Regions from separate parts of the Streptomyces marokkonensis genome, predicted to be linked through region 3. Evidence: riboswitches for the same ligand, from Rfam matches in the RefSeq annotation. Region 3 holds a riboswitch; each other region holds the start of a gene.
What was found. A riboswitch is a leader RNA that binds a small molecule or an ion and turns the genes downstream of it on or off. The one in region 3 is predicted to bind cobalamin.
Positions count from the first base shown of each region.

Region 1: linked by a shared signal. The riboswitch ahead of ABEA26_RS21985 (ABC transporter substrate-binding protein) and the one ahead of ABEA26_RS28965 (ribonucleoside-diphosphate reductase subunit alpha) in region 3 are both predicted to bind cobalamin.
Region 2: linked by a shared signal. The riboswitch ahead of ABEA26_RS05405 (cobalamin biosynthesis protein) and the one ahead of ABEA26_RS28965 (ribonucleoside-diphosphate reductase subunit alpha) in region 3 are both predicted to bind cobalamin.

Region 1 is NZ_BAABCQ010000092.1:5,889-11,618, reverse strand. It holds gene ABEA26_RS22000 ((2Fe-2S) ferredoxin domain-containing protein) at 1-186, opposite strand, end outside; cobalamin riboswitch at 229-417, opposite strand; gene ABEA26_RS21995 (ferric reductase-like transmembrane domain-containing protein) at 444-1,430, opposite strand; gene ABEA26_RS21990 (hypothetical protein) at 1,479-2,351, shown strand; cobalamin riboswitch at 2,311-2,431, shown strand; gene ABEA26_RS21985 (ABC transporter substrate-binding protein) at 2,480-3,505, shown strand; gene ABEA26_RS21980 (FecCD family ABC transporter permease) at 3,502-4,617, shown strand; gene ABEA26_RS21975 (ABC transporter ATP-binding protein) at 4,614-5,399, shown strand; gene ABEA26_RS21970 (glyoxalase superfamily protein) at 5,488-5,730, shown strand, end outside.
Region 2 is NZ_BAABCQ010000014.1:19,971-25,700, reverse strand. It holds gene ABEA26_RS05425 (alpha/beta hydrolase) at 1-64, opposite strand, end outside; gene ABEA26_RS05420 (class II aldolase/adducin family protein) at 371-1,066, opposite strand; gene ABEA26_RS05415 (inorganic phosphate transporter) at 1,291-2,532, shown strand; gene ABEA26_RS05410 (hypothetical protein) at 2,570-2,791, shown strand; cobalamin riboswitch at 3,020-3,157, shown strand; gene ABEA26_RS05405 (cobalamin biosynthesis protein) at 3,265-4,242, shown strand; gene ABEA26_RS05400 (cobyric acid synthase) at 4,239-5,730, shown strand, end outside.
Region 3 is NZ_BAABCQ010000159.1:4,408-10,137, forward strand. It holds gene ABEA26_RS28960 (ribonucleotide-diphosphate reductase subunit beta) at 1-174, opposite strand, end outside; gene ABEA26_RS28965 (ribonucleoside-diphosphate reductase subunit alpha) at 174-2,579, opposite strand; cobalamin riboswitch at 2,705-2,828, opposite strand; gene ABEA26_RS28970 (GNAT family N-acetyltransferase) at 2,904-3,410, opposite strand; gene mctP (monocarboxylate uptake permease MctP) at 3,494-5,104, opposite strand; gene ABEA26_RS28980 (DUF3311 domain-containing protein) at 5,101-5,358, opposite strand; gene ABEA26_RS28985 (GntR family transcriptional regulator) at 5,517-5,730, opposite strand, start outside.

The DNA.
Region 1 (5,730 bases), on a different contig from region 3:
GCAGTCGGAGACGCGTACCGGTGCCGCGGTGCGCAGGCGTTCGGTCTGGGCCGTGTGGTCGACGCCGGTCACTTTGGGGCTGCCGCAGCAGCAGTCGCGGCACACGACGATGCGGCACGGCACCTTGCCGGCCCCCGCTTCGGCCCTCGCGTCGTGAGTCGTTCGTCCGGTCGGCGTTGCGAGCATGCGGTGCCGTCCCTCTCTCCGGGGAGCTCCGCCCCGGTGGTCCGTCGAGGAGGCGACCGCGTGAGTCTCCTGGCTCTCGGGTCGATGCTCGTCCCGGCCTTCCCGCCCGCTGCCGGGCAGTGGCCTGTCGGGACGCGCTCGCCGATCACAGTGGCGGGACCGCGCCGGTTTCACACCGGCTTCCTCGTTCCGCCGTCGCCTTGTCGCCGGACATCATCCCACCCCGGGACGCCGTGCCAACCGACCGGTGCCGGCCCTCAGTCCGTCTCCTGGGAGTGCGGGGCCGTCGCGGGCGGATGGGTCGGGCGGTCCCGTCCGCCGTCGCGGCCGGACACCACCACGATGACCAACCCGACGATGACGGCTCCGGCGACGACGCGTCCGACCGCACGCGCCCACCAGGCCGGGCGGGCCGCGCCCATGCCTCCCTTCGGCGAGCCCAGCCGTTCAGCCCGCCGGGCAGGTCTCAGCAGACGCAGCAACAGCAGCCCCGCGACGGGTACTTGCAGCAGCCACAGGACAGTGCGCGGCCATTCCCCGTACCAGACGTTGGTTCCGTACAGGAGCGTATGCCACACGCTCAGCACGTAGACGACGATCACGAAACGGTGCAGCCGCCGCCAGGTGTTCGCTCCGATGCGGTGCCGGACGTAGAACAGCAGCCCCAGCGGAATCGCCAGGTACAGGGCGCCCTGCCCGAGCGGGATGGCGATCCGGCCGGTTCCGGAGTCGTACCAGCCAGGGACGAAGCTGTCGGCGAAGCCCACCCACAGCCGCTCGGCCCAGTCCACCTTCGTCTCGTAGCGCACGAGTTCCGCCGCGAACATGAGCGCGTGGGCGAACATCAGCGCCATCGTCGTCAGACTCGTGGTGCGGTGCCAGCGCTCCAGTACCTGCCGGGAGACCGGCAGCCGGGCAGGGCGTGGCCCCGACAGCAGCAGACCGAGCATGACCGTGCCCCAGGCCCACAGCAGTCCCGACCATCCGAACGCCTGGCTGAGCAGGTACATCCAGTAGGTGCCGGCATCGTCCATGAACGGCATGACCGCGACGGTGTCCGAAGCACCCGACTCCATGCGCGCCCACAAGAACGCGAACACGAGCGCCGTGACCACCACCGCCGCGGAGGCGTCCGGCAGGGCGGAGCGCAGATCGCCGCGCAGCGCGACGCGGTCCCCGGGGGGCCGTCCCCGCCCGGGCGGCGCTTCTGCCCCGTCTTCGTCCGGCCTCGCTTCTGACGTCATCAGGGGCCTCCCGGGCACGGGCCACCGCGGCAGCGGTGCGCATGTGTCGTGAGGCAGCAAGTCTGGCTGATGGGGCAGCGATCCTCAGAGGTGATATCCAGCCAGAGCCGCCACGACACCTGCACAGGGGACACGCGGACATCGCTGGAGAGCCGGCTCGATCGGGTGCTCGCCGCCATCGACTGCACCGACCGGTTCGCTCACGTGGAGTTCGTGCTGACCGCCGACGGCCCGGAAGTGGTGGAGGTCAATCCCCGCATCGGGGGTGCGCTGGTCGGGGAGGGTCTGTGCCGGGTGCTCGGCGTCAACGCGTACGAGGCGATGATCGAGTCCGCGCTCGGTCGCCGCCCCGGTCCGATGGACGCGGACTGCCCCGGCGGTCCGGCCCTCGCCTCTGTTCTCGGCTACCCTGCCGCCCCCGGGGTGTTCACCGGCGTCAATGGGCTCGACCGGCTCGCCGACATGCCGGGAACACCCGCCTGGTACCCGGTCCTCGCGATCCGGGCGCTGGTCCTGACGTGCTGCGGTGTCGCGCTCCACCTGCCCGCCAACAAGGCGTACCTCGTGCACGGCGTCGACGACGAGCGCCGTCCGGCGTTCCTGTCGGCGGGCAACGCGACACTCAACGCCGGGACGGCGGTCGGCCCGCCCATCGCCGGACCATTCGTCCTGCCCTCGCCCGGCCGGCTGTTCGCGGCCGTCACGGCGCTGTTCCTCGCGGTCACAGCGGGACACGCACGGCTGTCCGGAACCGGCGGGGCGGGACGCACCCCACCGCGCGAAGCGTGCCGAAGGCGCGGGGCGTACGGCCGGCCCGCACGCCCTTTCGCCGCCGGCTCGGAGGAACGTAGGATCACCTGGTCATCGCCGCGACGGGAGACAGGAAGCCGGTGCGAATCCGGCACGGTCCCGCCACTGTGACCGGGGAGCGCCCCTCCGACATGCCACTGCGCACGGCGCGGGAAGGCGGAGGGAACGTCGATCCGGGAGTCAGGACACTGGTCCGTCGCGGGCCCGTCCCAAGGAGCGCGGACTCCAGGAGGCTTCACGTGTCCCAGCTGTTCACCCCTGCCCGCACGCGCGGGTTCCTTCGTGCCACGGCCGCTGCCGTGTCTCTCACGTCAGTGCTGCTGACCGCCGGCTGCGGTTCGTCCGACGAGAGCCGTGGGGACGCGAAGGCCGGCGCGGCCGTGCCCGCGGGCTTCCCGGTCACGATCGACAACTGCGGTGTGAAGACGACGTACGACAGGCCGCCGTCGCGGGTGGTCACCATCCACCAGCACCCGGCCGAGCTCATGCTCGCCCTCGGCCTGAAGGACCGCCTGGTCGGAACGGCCTTCCCCGACTCCGCCGTCCTGCCCGAGCTGAAGAAGGACTACGAGTCCGTCCCGGAACTGGCGGAGAGGGAACCGTCCTTCGAGACCGTCCTGGACGCCGAACCCGACCTCGTCCTCGGCGGCTACGGCAGCGCCTTCGACGAGAACGAGGGCCGCTCCCGCGAGGCGTTCGCCGACGTCGGCATCGACACCTACCTCAATCGCGAGTACTGCGGCGATAAGCGGGTGACGATGAAGGACACCTACGCCGAGATCCGCACCATCGGCACGATCTTCGGTGTCCCGGACCGGGCCGACGAACTGGTCGCCGACCTCGAAGGCCGCGTCGGCAAGGCCGCCGGCAAGGTCGAAGGCGAGCCCGAGGTGCCCGTCTTCGTCTACGACAGCGGCGACAAAAGCGCCTTCACCGCGGGCGGCAAGAGCCTGGGCACCGAACTGATCCGGCTGGCCGGCGGCGACAACGTCTTCACCGGCCTCGACGACGTCTTCGGTGACGTCTCCTGGGAGCAGGTCGTCGAGCGCAAGCCGGAAGTCATCGCCATCTATGACTACGCCGGTGCCGAAAGCGTCGAGGAGAAGAAGAAGTTCCTGCTCTCCCAGCCCGCGCTCGCCGACGTACCCGCCGTCAGGAACAAGCGGTTCGTCGTCCTGCCGCTGACCGCCACCCTGGTCGGCATCCGCTCGGCCTACGCGGTCGAGGACCTGGCCCGCGGGCTGCACCCGAAGAGCTTCCGGTGACTCAGGCCGCCACCGGCGCGCACGCCGAACGGACGGTGCAACGGCAAGACGCCACCGGCTCGGGAACAGGCCGTACGCGGCTGGCCGTCACACTGCTGGTGCTCACCGCGTTGCTCGTCGTCTCCGCCACGGCGGGCCTCGCGATCGGCTCCGTACATGTACCGCCGGGCCAGGTGTGGGGCATCGTGACGCACGCGCTGGGCGCCGACTGGCAGGAACCGGACTGGTCAAGAGCCCGGGAGACCATCGTGGTGGACGTGCGGGCGCCGCGGGTGCTGCTCGGTGCGGTCACCGGCGCCGGCCTGGCGGTGATCGGCACCGCGCTGCAGGCCCTGGTGCGGAACCCTCTCGCAGAGCCGTACCTGCTCGGCGTCTCCTCCGGGGCGTCGCTCGGCGCGGTCTCGGTGATCGTGTTCGGCGTCACCCTCTTCGGGCCCCTCTCCCTGTCGGTGGCCGCCTTCGTGGGCGCCCTGGGCGCACTCCTGCTCGTGTACGCCACCGCCCGCACCGGCGGACGCATCACCTCATCGCGGCTGGTGCTGTCCGGGGTGGCGATCGCGGCGGTGCTCACGGCCGTCCTCGATCTGCTGCTGCTCACCACCGACCGGGGCAACGAGGCCCGCGCGGTCCTCGCCTGGACCCTCGGCGGCCTGGGCGGGGTCAACTGGGGCACGCTGTGGCTGCCCAGCACCGCCCTGCTGCTCGGTGTCGGCGTCCTCATGGCGCAGGCCCGCAACCTGAACCTGCTGCTGGCCGGCGAAGAAGCGGCGACCACCATGGGTCTGGACGTGGCCCGGTTCCGCGCCCGGCTGTTCGTGCTGCTCTCCCTCGTCACGGGCGTGCTGGTCGCGGCGGCCGGACCGATCGGCTTCGTCGGCCTGATGATGCCCCACATCGTGCGCCTGTTCGTCGGCGGCGACCACCGCAGGGTCCTGCCGACAGCGGCACTCGGCGGAGCGGTCTTCCTCCTCTGGGCCGACATCACCGCACGGACGGTCGCCGCCCCGATGGAGATACCCGTCGGTGTCCTCACGGCCCTGTGCGGCGGACCGTTCTTCCTGTGGCTGATGCGCCGCGACGCCCGGCGCGGCACCGACCGAGGAGTGGCATGACCGCGACCGCACTGGACGTCGACGGCGTCACGCTCACCGCCGGAGCCCGCCACCTGGTGCGCGACGTCTCCCTGACCGCCCGCCCGGGCGAGACCATCGGGCTCGTGGGCCCCAACGGCAGCGGCAAGTCCAGCCTCCTGCGCACCGTCTACCGCGTCCTGCGCCCCGACACCGGCCAGGTCCGCGTCGACGGCGGCGACGCCTGGTCGCTACCGGTGCGACAACTGGCCCGCACCGTGGCGGCGGTGGTCCAGGACTCGGCAGCCGACTTCGACCTCGCCGTCCGCGAGGTCGTCGCCATGGGCCGCACCCCGCACAAAAGACTCCTCGCCGGCGACACCCCAGAGGACGCCGAACTCATCGACTCCGCACTCCTCGCGGTCGACGCCGTCCACCTGGCCGACCGCCCCTTCGACCGGCTCTCCGGCGGCGAGCGTCAGCGCGTCCTCATCGCGCGCGCTCTCGCCCAGCAGCCCACCCTCCTTGTCCTTGACGAACCCACCAACCACCTCGACATCCGCCACCAGTTGTCCGTGCTCGGCGCCCTGCGCCGACTGCCCGCCACCGTGCTGCTCGCCCTGCACGACCTCAACCTGGCCGCCTACTACTGCGACCGCCTCTACGTACTGCGCGCCGGTGAGGTCACCGCCTCCGGACCGCCCGTCGAGATCCTCACCCCGCGGCTTCTGGCCGAGGTCTACGGAGTGGCGGCGGAAGTCGCCGTCCATCCGCGCACGGGCGCCCCGCAGGTGACGTTCCTCCCCGAAGAGCCACACGACTGAAGGCCCCCGTTACTGCCTCGTGCCCGTCCGCGCGACCCAGTGCCGCATCAGGCGACGTTCGCCCTGGACGGTCTGCGACGATGACGCCATGGACGAGGACGTCGTTCCCGTTCTTCGCGTCGAGGACGCCGCGACGGCGGTCGCTTGGTACGAGCGGCTGGGCTTCGCCAAGCAGTGGGAACACCGCTTCGCACCGGGACTTCCCGCGTTCGTCGAGGTCGCCCGGGGCGGGGTGCGGTTGTTCTTGTCGGAGCACAAGGGCGATGCCCGCCCCGACACGCCGGTCCACCTCCGCGTTCGCGATGTCGAGGCCATCGCCTCCGAGTTCGGT
Region 2 (5,730 bases), on a different contig from region 3:
CGCTCGCCGCACCGGCCGCCAGGGCTGCGGTGACGGCGGCGGCCGTTGCTGTGACAGTGCGCATGGGGCCAGTCTCCTGGTGGAGTCCGTGGGCGGCCAGTGGGCGGGCGGCGGGGAGTGACGGGCTCCGCCGGGGGGCGCCGGTCGGGCCGGGAACCATGGTTGGTCCTGACTCCCGGTACCCCCGAAGCCGCGCCGTACGCGATTCGGGGGTATCGGATCCCGTATGCGCCGGGCGCCGGTCGCGGTTCCCGTGGACACGGGTCGCCGATCGCGGATCCCCTGGACACGGGTCGCCGGGCGCCGGTCGCGGATACCGCGCCCCCGTGGGTGCCGGACTCCCCCGGCCCGGCGGTCGGGCAGCCCTGCCTCAGCTCCGCTGCCCGTACCCCCGCAGCCGTTCCGCCACCTCCGTCAGCTGGCCTTCCGTCAGGAGTGACGGTGTGCGGCCCGGCACCGAGGAGGCCGTCAGCCAGAGGCGGCACATCCACTCCAGTTGGGCCGTGCGGTCGTAGGCCTGGTCCAGGGAGGCGCCGTAGGTGAGCGTGCCGTGGTTCTGGAGGAGGCAGCCGGTGCGGTCGGTGAGGGCGTCGAGCACGGTGCGGGCCAGCTCGTCGGTGCCGTAGGCCGCGTAGGGGGCGACCCGGACGGGGCCGCCGAGCGCGGCGGCCATGTAGTGGACCGGCGGGAGCTCGGGGACGAGCACCGAGACCGCCGTCGCGTGCACGGCGTGGGTGTGGACGACGGCCCGGGCGTCGCTGGCGCGGTACACGGCGAGGTGCATGGGCAGTTCGCTGGTGGGGACGAGAGTCCCGAGCACCTGCCGACCGTCGAGGTCGACGCCGGTCATGTCGTCCGGGGCCAGACGGTCGTAGGACACACCCGAAGGGGTGACCAGCACCGTGTCGTCGACGCGCACCGAGACGTTGCCGGACGTGCCGACCACCAGCCCGTCCGCCACCGTGCGCCGGGCCGTCGCGACGAGTGCCTCCCAGGCTGCCTCCCGGGCCGCCTCCCCGACCCGTTCCGCACCCCCGCATACGCGTCCGGCCTCCGAATACGTCACAGTCACCGCCTCCTCCCGGGCGCCCCGCGCCCCTGGTCCCGCCGCCGCGGACCGGCGGCGCGGCGATCCTGCCAGGCACGTCTCCGGAGAGCATCGGGTCGGACACACAGAGGGAGGCGGTAGCGCCGGTTCCGGTCACCGTGACGCCCGGCCCAGTTCATCTTCCGTTCACTCTGGTTACCTACGTTCGACGCGCCAATGACCTCGAACGATTGCCTGGGTAAATGGAAAGCTTCTCGCTGATCCTCGCGATTGTGGTGGTAACCGCACTCGCGTTCGATTTCACGAACGGTTTCCACGACACCGCGAACGCGATGGCAACGACCATTTCGACCGGTGCGCTCAAGCCCAAGGTGGCGGTGGCGATGTCCGCCGTCCTCAACCTTGTCGGCGCCTTCCTCTCCGTGGAGGTCGCCAACACGATCTCCAAAGGTCTCGTCGACGAGACCGGCATCCGCCCCGAGGTCATCTTCGCCGCCCTGGTCGGCGCGATCCTCTGGAACCTGCTGACCTGGCTGGTCGGACTCCCGTCCAGTTCCTCGCACGCCCTCATGGGCGGCCTGATCGGTGCCGCGGTCGCCTCGGCGGGCGTCGACGCGGTCAACGGCGACGCGCTCGTCACCAAGGTGCTCCTCCCGGCCCTCGCCGCCCCGCTCGTCGCGGGCCTCGCGGCGTTGCTCGGCGCACGGCTGACGTACAAGCTCGGCCGCAAGGCCGACGGCAAGGCCGCCGCGAAGGGCTACCGCGCCGGGCAGATCGCCTCCGCCGGGCTGGTCTCGCTGGCCCACGGCACCAACGACGCCCAGAAGACGATGGGCATCATCACCCTCGCCCTGGTCGCCGGCGGCTCCCTCGCCCCCGACTCCGACCCGCCCATGTGGGTCATCCTCTCCGCGGGCGTCGCCATCGCGCTCGGCACCTACCTCGGCGGCTGGCGCATCATCCGCACCATGGGCAAGGGGCTGACCGACCTCCAGCCGCAGCAGGGTTTCGCCGCCCAGACCAGCGCCGCCACGGTCATCCTGGCCTCCTCCCACCTCGGCTTCTCCCTCTCCACCACGCACTCGGTCTCCGGCGCGGTGATGGGTGCGGGCCTCGGCCGCAAGGGCGGCGTGGTGCGCTGGTCCACGGCCACCCGGATGTTCGTGGCCTGGGGTCTCACCCTGCCGGCCGCGGCCCTGGTCGCCGCGATCGCCGAGTGGGTCTGCGGCCTGGGTGACTGGGGCACCGCCCTCGTCGCGGTCTTCCTGGTCACCTCCAGCGCCGCCATCTGGAAGCTCTCCCGGCGCGAGGTCGTCGACCACACCAACGTCGTCGACACCGACGAGCCCGACACGTCCGGCGTGGTGACCACGGCGATGGCCGCCGTCTCCCCGCCCCCGGCGGGCGTGACCGAGGACCTGGCGGCCTCCGCCCCGGCCTCCGCGCCCGACTCCAAGGCCCCGTCGGCCACCACCACCGTCTGAGCCCGCGCCCCGGGTACGAAGGAAGCGAAGAACCTCCATGGACATCGACTGGGCAGCTCTCGGCTCCGTCTTCGGGGTCAGCCTCGTGGCCACCGTGGCCCTGGTGGGCCTGTTCACCCTCGGCATCGTCGGCCTCTCCCGCCAGGAGCGGGCCGCCGAGCAGGGCGGCTCCGCGGCCCTCGCGGTCACCGGCGCGTACGCGTGCTTCGCGGCCTGCCTGGCGGCGGTGGCGTACGGGATATACCTGATCGTCGCCTGACACACGAGCATCGTCGGACACACGTGCGCCGCCCGACGCACGAACGCCGCCCGACGCGCGAACGTGTCGGCCCACGAACGACGCCTGACCCTCGGCGCACACCAGTGAGGCGGGGCGCGGAACGGACTCCAATCCTCCCGCGCCCCGCCTTTTCCCGTGCCGGCGCGCGCCTTTGGCGTGTGGGCCTTCGCACACTCCCCCACCGCAGGTCAACGCCAGGTTGACGGGTGTCGACGGTGCGTGGTGGACTGCCGGAGCCAATGCGGCGACAGGAGAGGAAGCCCGGTGCGAATCCGGCGCGGTCCCGCCACTGTGACCGGGGAGCGATCCCCGGGAGCCAGGAACTCTCATCGCCGTACTTCTTCCAACCAGGGCGCGGACACCCTGAGTGAGGACCCATCGCCATGCGCGGCTGCCGTTCCAGGCTCACCAGCGACACTCTTCGTCTCCCTCTCTCCACGGCCGGTTGAACCGTGCGTGCCGAACGCGTCTTCGCGTACGGCGCCGCCGCCGGCCTTCTCGGTGACCTCCTCCTCGGCGATCCACGCCGCGGACACCCGGTCGCCGCGTTCGGCCGTGCCGCCGGTGCCGTGGAACGGGTGCTGTGGCGTGACCACCGGGGCTGGGGCGCGCTGCACACCGCCGTGTGCGCCGGTGGCGTCGCCGCCCTCGGGCTGGCCGCCACCCGCTCCGTACGCCACTCCCCCGCCGCCTCCGTCGCACTGACCGCCGCGGCCACCTGGTCGGTCGTCGGCGGCACCTCGCTCGCTCGTGAGGCGAGCGCCATCGGCCGCGCCCTGGAGGCCGGCGACGTCGAGGCGGCCCGCACGCGGCTGCCGCACCTGTGCGGCCGGGATCCGCAGGCGCTGGACGCCGACGGGATCGCCCGGGCCGTCGTGGAGTCCGTCGCCGAGAACACCTCGGACGCGGTGGTGGGCGCCCTGGTGTGGGGCGCCGTGGCCGGGGTGCCGGGGCTGGTGGGCTTCCGGGCGGTGAACACTCTGGACGCGATGGTCGGCCACAAGTCGCCCAGGTACCGCCGCTACGGCTGGGCCTCGGCCCGGCTCGACGACCTCGCCGGCTGGCCGGGCGCCCGGCTGACCGCCGTCCTGGCCACCGCGGCCGGAGGCGATCCCCGGGGTGCCGTACGCGCCTGGCGCGCCGACGCCGCACAGCACCCGAGCCCCAACGCCGGTCCCGTGGAGACGTCGTTCGCGGGCGCCCTGGGCGTGCGGCTGGGCGGAACGCTCTCCTACGGCGGGCGGGTCGAGCACCGGCCCGTCCTCAACGGGGCCTCGGGGCGCGCCGTCCGGGCCGGTCGTGGCGACATCGAACGGGCGGTGAGGCTCTCCCGGCGCGTGGGCTGGCTGGCGCTGGGCGTGTGCGCGGGCGCGCGGCTGCTGGCCCGCCGGGCGGGCACGCGGGCGCTCACGAAGGGACGTGACTCATGAGCGGTGGCCTCCTCGTCGCCGGCACCACCTCCGACGCCGGCAAGAGCGTCGTCACCGCCGGGATCTGCCGCTGGCTGGTGCGTCAGGGCGTCAAGGTCGCGCCCTTCAAGGCGCAGAACATGTCGCTCAACTCCTTCGTCACCCGCGAGGGCGCCGAGATCGGGCGGGCGCAGGCCATGCAGGCCCAGGCATGCCGGGTGGAGCCGACCGCGCTGATGAACCCGGTGCTGCTCAAGCCGGGCGGCGAGCGCAGCAGTCAGGTCGTGCTGCTCGGCCGGGCGGTCGGTGAGATGAGCGCCCGCGGCTACCACGGCGGCCGGCAGCAGCGGTTGCTCGGCACGGTCCTCGACTGTCTGGCCGAGCTGCGGAGCACGTACGACGCGGTGATCTGCGAGGGGGCGGGCAGTCCCGCCGAGATCAACCTGCGCCGCACCGACATCGTGAACATGGGGATCGCCCGGGGTGCCGGACTTCCCGTCCTCGTCGTCGGCGACATCGACCGCGGGGGCGTCTTCGCCTCCTTCTTCGGCACGGTGGCGCTGCTGTCGCCCGAGGATCAGGCGCTGGTCGCCGGGTTCCTCGTCAACAAGTTCCGGGGCGACGTGTCGCTGCTGGAACCGGGCCTCGACATGCTCCACGGCCTCACCGGGCGGCGGACGTACGGAGTGCTGCCCTTCCGGCACGGGCTCGGTATCGACGAGGAGGACGGGCTGCGGGTGTCTCTGCGCGGGACCGTGCGGGAGTCCGCCGTCGCGTCGCCCGTCGGCGAGGACGTGCTGCGGGTCGCCGTCTGCGCCGTCCCTCTGATGTCCAACTTCACGGACGTGGACGCGCTGGCCGCCGAACCGGGTGTCGTGGTGCGCTTCGTGGACCGGCCGGAGGAGCTCGCGGACGCGGACCTCGTGGTCGTGCCGGGCACGCGCGGGACGGTGCGGGCGCTGGAGTGGCTGCGGGAGCGGGGGCTGGCGGACGCCCTCGTCCGCAGGGCCGCCGAGCAGCGGCCCGTGCTGGGCGTCTGCGGCGGCTACCAGCTGCTCGGCGAGCACATCGAGGACGAGGTCGAGTCGCGTGCCGGGCTCGTCGACGGGCTCGGACTGCTGCCCGTGCGGGTCCGGTTCGCCCGCGAGAAGACCCTCACCCGCCCGATGGGAAAGGCCCTCGGCGAGCGCGTAGAGGGGTACGAGATCCACCACGGGGTCGCCGAGGTCCTCGGCGGAGAGGCCTTCATCTCCGATGACGAAGGACACAGCCCGGAGGGCTGCCGGGTCGGCCAGACCTGGGGCACGCACTGGCACGGCTCGCTGGAGTCGGACGGCTTCCGGCGGGCGTTCCTGCGCGAGGTGGCCGCCGCCGCGGGCCGCCGCTTCGTGCCGGCCCCCGACACCTCGTTCGCCGCACTGCGCGAGGAACAGCTCGACCGGCTCGGCGACCTGATCGAACAGCACGCGGACACGGACGCGCTGTGGCGGCTCATCGAGTCCGGCGCGC
Region 3 (5,730 bases):
CTCCTCGGGGCTCAGCTTCTCCAGGTCGGTGACGTCCGAGTGGAGGTCGACCTCCTCCACGTGCCAGGTGTTCTTGATGGCGTCCCGGTACCGTTCGTAGAAGTCCGGGTAGCGCATGGGGCGCAGCGTCAGTTCGAAGCCCGGGTCGAGCAGGTTCTTCGTGTTCTCGTTCATTACTGACAGGCCTCGCAGGACTCGGGGTTTTCCAGGGAGCAGGCGACCGCGTCGGGGGCGGGGGCGGCCTGCGCGGGGACGGTGGTCCGGGCGGCGGCGCGAGCGATGCGGGTTGCCGGGCGCGAACGCAGGTAGTAGGTGGTCTTCAGGCCCTGCTTCCAGGCGTACGCGTACATCGAGGAGAGCTTCCCGATGGTCGGCGTCTCCAGAAACAGGTTCAGCGACTGGGCCTGGTCGAGGTACGGGGTGCGGGCGGCAGCCATGTCGATCAGTCCGCGCTGCGGGATCTCCCAGGCGGTGCGGTACAGCGCGCGGACCTCCTCGGGGATCCAGCCGAAGCCCTGCACCGAGCCGTTCGCCTCGCGCAGCGCCTCGCGGGTGCGGGCGTCCCACACGCCGAGCCGCTTGAGGTCGTCCACCAGGTACGAGTTGACCTGGAGGAACTCGCCGGACAGCGTCTCGCGCTTGAACAGGTTGGACACCTGCGGCTCGATGCACTCGTAGGCGCCCGCGATGGAGGCGATGGTGGCGGTCGGCGCGATGGCCAGGAGCAGGGAGTTGCGCAGGCCGGTCGTGGCGACGCGCTGGCGCAGGGCCGCCCAGCGCTCGGGCCAGGTGGGCTCGACGCCGTAGTGGTCGGGGTGCAGCACGCCCCGGGCGGTACGGGTCTTCTCCCAGGCCGGCGCGGGGCCGCGGCGCTCGGCGAGGCCGGCGGACGTCTCGTACGCGGCGAGCATGATCCGCTCGGCGATGCGGGTGGAAAGGGTCTTCGCCTCGGCCGAGTCGAAGGGCAGGCGCAGCTGGAAGAAGACGTCCTGGAGGCCCATCGCGCCCAGGCCCACCGGGCGCCAGCGGGCGTTGGAACGCCCCGCCTGCTCGGTCGGGTAGAAGTTGATGTCGACCACCCGGTCCAGGAAGGTGACGGCGGTGCGGACGGTGGCGTCCAGGCGCTCCCAGTCGATGTCCTGGGAGTCCGGGTCCACGAACGCGCCCAGGTTCACCGAGCCCAGGTTGCAGACCGCCGTCTCCCCGTCGTCGGTGACCTCCAGGATCTCCGTGCAGAGGTTGGAGGAGTGGACGACGTGGCCCGGCTCGGCGGTCTGGTTGGCGGTGCGGTTGGCGGTGTCCTTGAAGGTCATCCAGCCCTGGCCGGTCTGCGCGAGGGTGCGCATCATGCGGCCGTACAGCTCACGGGCGGGGAGGGTCCTGCGGGCCAGACCCGCGGCTTCGGCCTCGCGGTAGGCGGCGTCGAACTCCTCGCCCCACAGGTCCGTCAGCGCGGGCACGTCGACGGGGGAGAACAGCGACCACTGTCCGTCGGTGTCCACCCGGCGCATGAACTCGTCGGGGACCCAGTGCGCCAGGTTCAGGTTGTGGGTGCGGCGGGCGTCCTCGCCGGTGTTGTCCCGCAGCTCCAGGAACTCCTCGATGTCCGCGTGCCAGGTCTCCAGGTACACCGCCGCCGCGCCCTTGCGCCGGCCGCCCTGGTTCACGGCGGCGACCGAGGCGTCCAGCGTCTTCAGGAACGGCACGATGCCGTTGGAATGCCCGTTGGTGCCGCGGATCAGCGATCCCCGGGCGCGGACACGGGAGTAGGCGATGCCGATGCCGCCGGCGTGCTTGGAGAGGCGGGCGACCTGGTGGAGCCGGTCGTAGAGGGAGTCCAGCTCGTCCTTGGGGGAGTCCAGCAGGTAGCAGGACGACATCTGGGCGTGCCGGGTCCCCGAGTTGAACAGGGTGGGGGAGGAAGGCAGGTAGTCCAGGCGGCTCATCAGCGCGTAGAGCGCGGCCACTTCGTCGAACGACCGTACGGTGTCGTCCTCGGCGAGCCCGGCGGCGACGCGCAGCAGGAAGTGCTGGGGCGTCTCGACGGGCCTGCGGGTGAGCGGGTGCCGGAGCAGGTAGCGGCTGTGCAGGGTGCGCAGCCCGAAGTAGCCGAAGCGGTCGTCGGCGGCCGGGTCGACCAGCGCGTCCAGGCGGTCCGCGTGCGACCGGACGAACTCGGCGGTGCGGTCGGCGATCAGGCCCTCGCGGTGGCCGGTGGCGACCGACTCGGTGAAGCTGGTGACGCCCTGGGAGGCGGCCTCGGCGCGGATGCCGATGGTCAGCAGCCGGGCGGCCAGCCGGGAGTAGACCGGGTCCTCGGAGATCAGACCGGCTGCCGCCTCGGTGGCGAGCTCGCGCAGCTCGGACTCGTCCGCGTGGGCGGACCGGCCGCGCAGTGCGGCGGCGGCGACCCGGCCGGGGTCGGCGCCGGGGAGGTCGGCGGTCAGCCCGGTCAGGGTCCGCAGCAGGGCGGCACCGGGGCCGTCGGACTCCCCGGTCGCCGGGGCCACCGGGGTCCTTGGGGTTGCTGAGGTCGTCACCGGGGTCGCTGAAACCGGGTCGGCTGGCGCGATGGTCACGTGGGGGCACTCCCTCGCTCGGCACGGGGCCTGGCGGAGGGCAGGGGGCAGCTCACGAGCGCACGCGGCGTCGCGTCCACCGGCCCACTCCACGAGGCCCGGACGTCATGGCACCCGGACCGGGACGGCCGGGCGCACTGTCGACAGGTCCTCGGACTGGACTCGCGCACATGAGCGCACAAGTACACCGTTGCGGGACAGTTCCGGATTCGCACCGGATTCCCCTGCGGCGACAGCGAGCATGAGCATACATCTTGTGCCGGGTTCGGCGAACGCCCCCCAGATGTTGTGTCGCGGAGGGATCGTCGAGAAGTGGTGCAGGTGTCAGAGCGTCATTTCGTAGGCGAGGAGCGTGATGTCGTCGAGCTCCGGCAGCGGGTTCCAGTCGCGGTCGGGGGTGCGGGTGAAGCCCAGTCGTGCGTAGAGACGGTGGGCGGTGCGCATGGTGCGCTGGGTCGACAGCACGACGCGCGCGCAGCGCTCGACGGCCCGGGACCGGTCGACGCAGGCCCGTACGAGGGCCTCGCCCACCCCGCGTCCGCGTGCCTCGCGGGCGACGGCGAGCATCCGTATCTCGGCCTCGCCGGTCCGGGCGACGTCGGCCATCGGGCCACCGGACGGCACGAAGGTCACGCCGCCGAGCACCCGGCCGTCCGCCGCCGCGACCAGCACCTCGGCGGCCGCCGCGCGCTTCGCCACGTCCCTCAGCTCACCGAGGTACGCGTCGTCCTCGCCGAAGTCGAGGAGGCCGTCGCGAAGATAGGCCCGCGCGGTGATCTCACCGAGGGTGCCGTACTCGTCCGTCGCCGCCTGCCGGATCACGAAGTCCATGACGCCGAGTGTGCCGGACGGGTACGACAACGGGCCGCCGGATTTCTCCGACGGCCCGCCGCGTACCGGTCGCGTACCGCAGGTCAGTGCGAGGTACCCGCCGTGGCCGGCGGCAGCTCCGTCTCGACGCCCGGGTCGCCGGCGTCCGCCGTGTAGTCGCCCGGCTTCGTCTCGTCGACGCCGTCGGGCGCCTTGAAGGCCCTCATGACGAAGGTCAGGACCACGGTGACCAGGACGTTCAGCACGAAGGCGGTGAGGCCGATGTAGCCGATCTCGCCGATGCCGGGGATCTCCTTCGAGGAGCCGCCGAAGTGCTTCTGCGTCGGCGAGGCGACACCGTACGCGGCGACCGTGCCGTAGACCATGCCGACCGCCCAGCCGCCGAGCAGCGCCCAGCGGTGGAACCAGCGGGTGAACAGGCCGCCGACCAGGGCCGGGAAGGTCTGCAGGATCCAGATGCCGCCGAGCAGCTGGAAGTTGATCGCGACCGTCTTGTCCATGCCGAGGACGAAGACCAGCGCACCTACCTTCACCAGCAGGGACGTCAGCTTGGAGACCTTCGTCTCCTGGGCCGGGGTGGCGTCCGGCTTGATGAAGTCCTTGTAGATGTTGCGGGTGAAGAGGTTCGCGGCGGCGATCGACATGATCGCCGCCGGGACCAGGGCCCCGATGCCGATCGCCGCGAAGGCCACGCCGGCGAACCAGTCCGGGAACATGTTCTCGAACAGCTGGGGGATCGCCAGCTGCCCGTTCTTCACCTGCACGCCCGCCGCGATCGCCATGAAGCCCAGCAGCGCGAGCAGGCCCAGCATCAGCGAGTACAGCGGCAGGATGGTGGTGTTGCGCCGGATCACCTCACGGCTGCGCGAGGACAGCGTCGCGGTGATCGAGTGTGGGTACATGAAGAGCGCGAGCGCCGAGCCGAGCGCCAGGGTGGCGTACGTCCACTGGCCGCCGTGGTCCGGCACCAGTCCGCCGTTGCCCGACTCGGTGAACTTGTCGTTCGCCGCGGCGAAGATGTCGTCGAAGCCGCCGAGCTTGATCGGGATGTAGATGATGGCCACCGCGATCACGATGTAGATCAGCGTGTCCTTGACGAACGCGATCAGCGCGGGCGCGCGCAGCCCCGACGAGTACGTGTACGCGGCCAGCACGCCGAAGGCGATCAGCAGGGGCAGGTCCTTGACGAACCAGTTGGTGTCCTCGCCGCCGCCGACGCCCATCACGTCCAGCACGGCCTGGATGCCGACCAACTGGAGCGCGATGTACGGCATCGTGGCCAGGATGCCGGTCACGGCGACTGCCAGCGACAGCCCTTTCGAGCCGAACCGGCCGCGCACGAAGTCCGAGGTCGTCACGTACCCGTGCTTGTGGGAGACCGACCACAGCCGCGGCAGGAAGGTGAAGATCAGGGGGTAGACCAGGATCGTGTACGGCACCGCGAAGAAGCCGGCCGCGCCCGCCGCGTAGATCGCCGCCGGTACGGCCACGAAGGTGTACGCGGTGTACAGGTCGCCGCCCAGCAGGAACCAGGTGACCCAGGTGCCGAACGAGCGGCCGCCCAGGCCCCACTCGTCGAGGCTCTGGTCGTTCGCGGCCCGGCGCCAGCGGGCGGCCAGGAAGCCCATGGCCGTGACGGCGACGAAGAAGAAGATGAAGACGGCGAGTGCGACGCCGTTGACGCCGTCGTTCACTTGGCGCCGCCTTCCCGGCGGGCGCGCTGGTCACGCTGCCACAGCTTGTAGGCGATCACCGTGAGCACGGTGGAGATGAGCACCCACGCCATCTGGTACCAGTAGAAGAACGGGATGCCGATGAAGGCCGGGTCCGTCTTCGCGTACGAACCCACCCACAGCATGGCGACGAACGGTGCGGCAAGGCAGAGGCCGATGACGACGCGCACCGGCGTCACCGTCGGCCCTCTGCTCACTTCCGGGGCTTGTGACATGCGGTGGCTCCGTCCCCTCGCTGATCACCTCGTGCAGTGCGCACGAAATGTAGGGGACGGTGTCGAGACAGTGGAAGACCTCGTCCGTATATCGGTCCTCAACTGCAACTTCGTGGTGGCGAGTGCGGGGATTTGCCGGGTACGCCCTGCGGCCGGCGTCAGTCCTGGGGGCGCTTCAGCCGGGCGACGAACTTGTAGCGGTCGCCCCGGTACACCGAGCGCACCCATTCCACCGGCTGGCCCGTCCGGTCCTGCGAGTGCCGGGAGAGCATCAGCATGGGCAGGCCGACGTCGGTGCCGAGCAGGCCGGCCTCGCGCGGGGTGGCCAGGGAGGTCTCGATGGTCTCCTCGGCCTCGGCGAGATGGACGTCG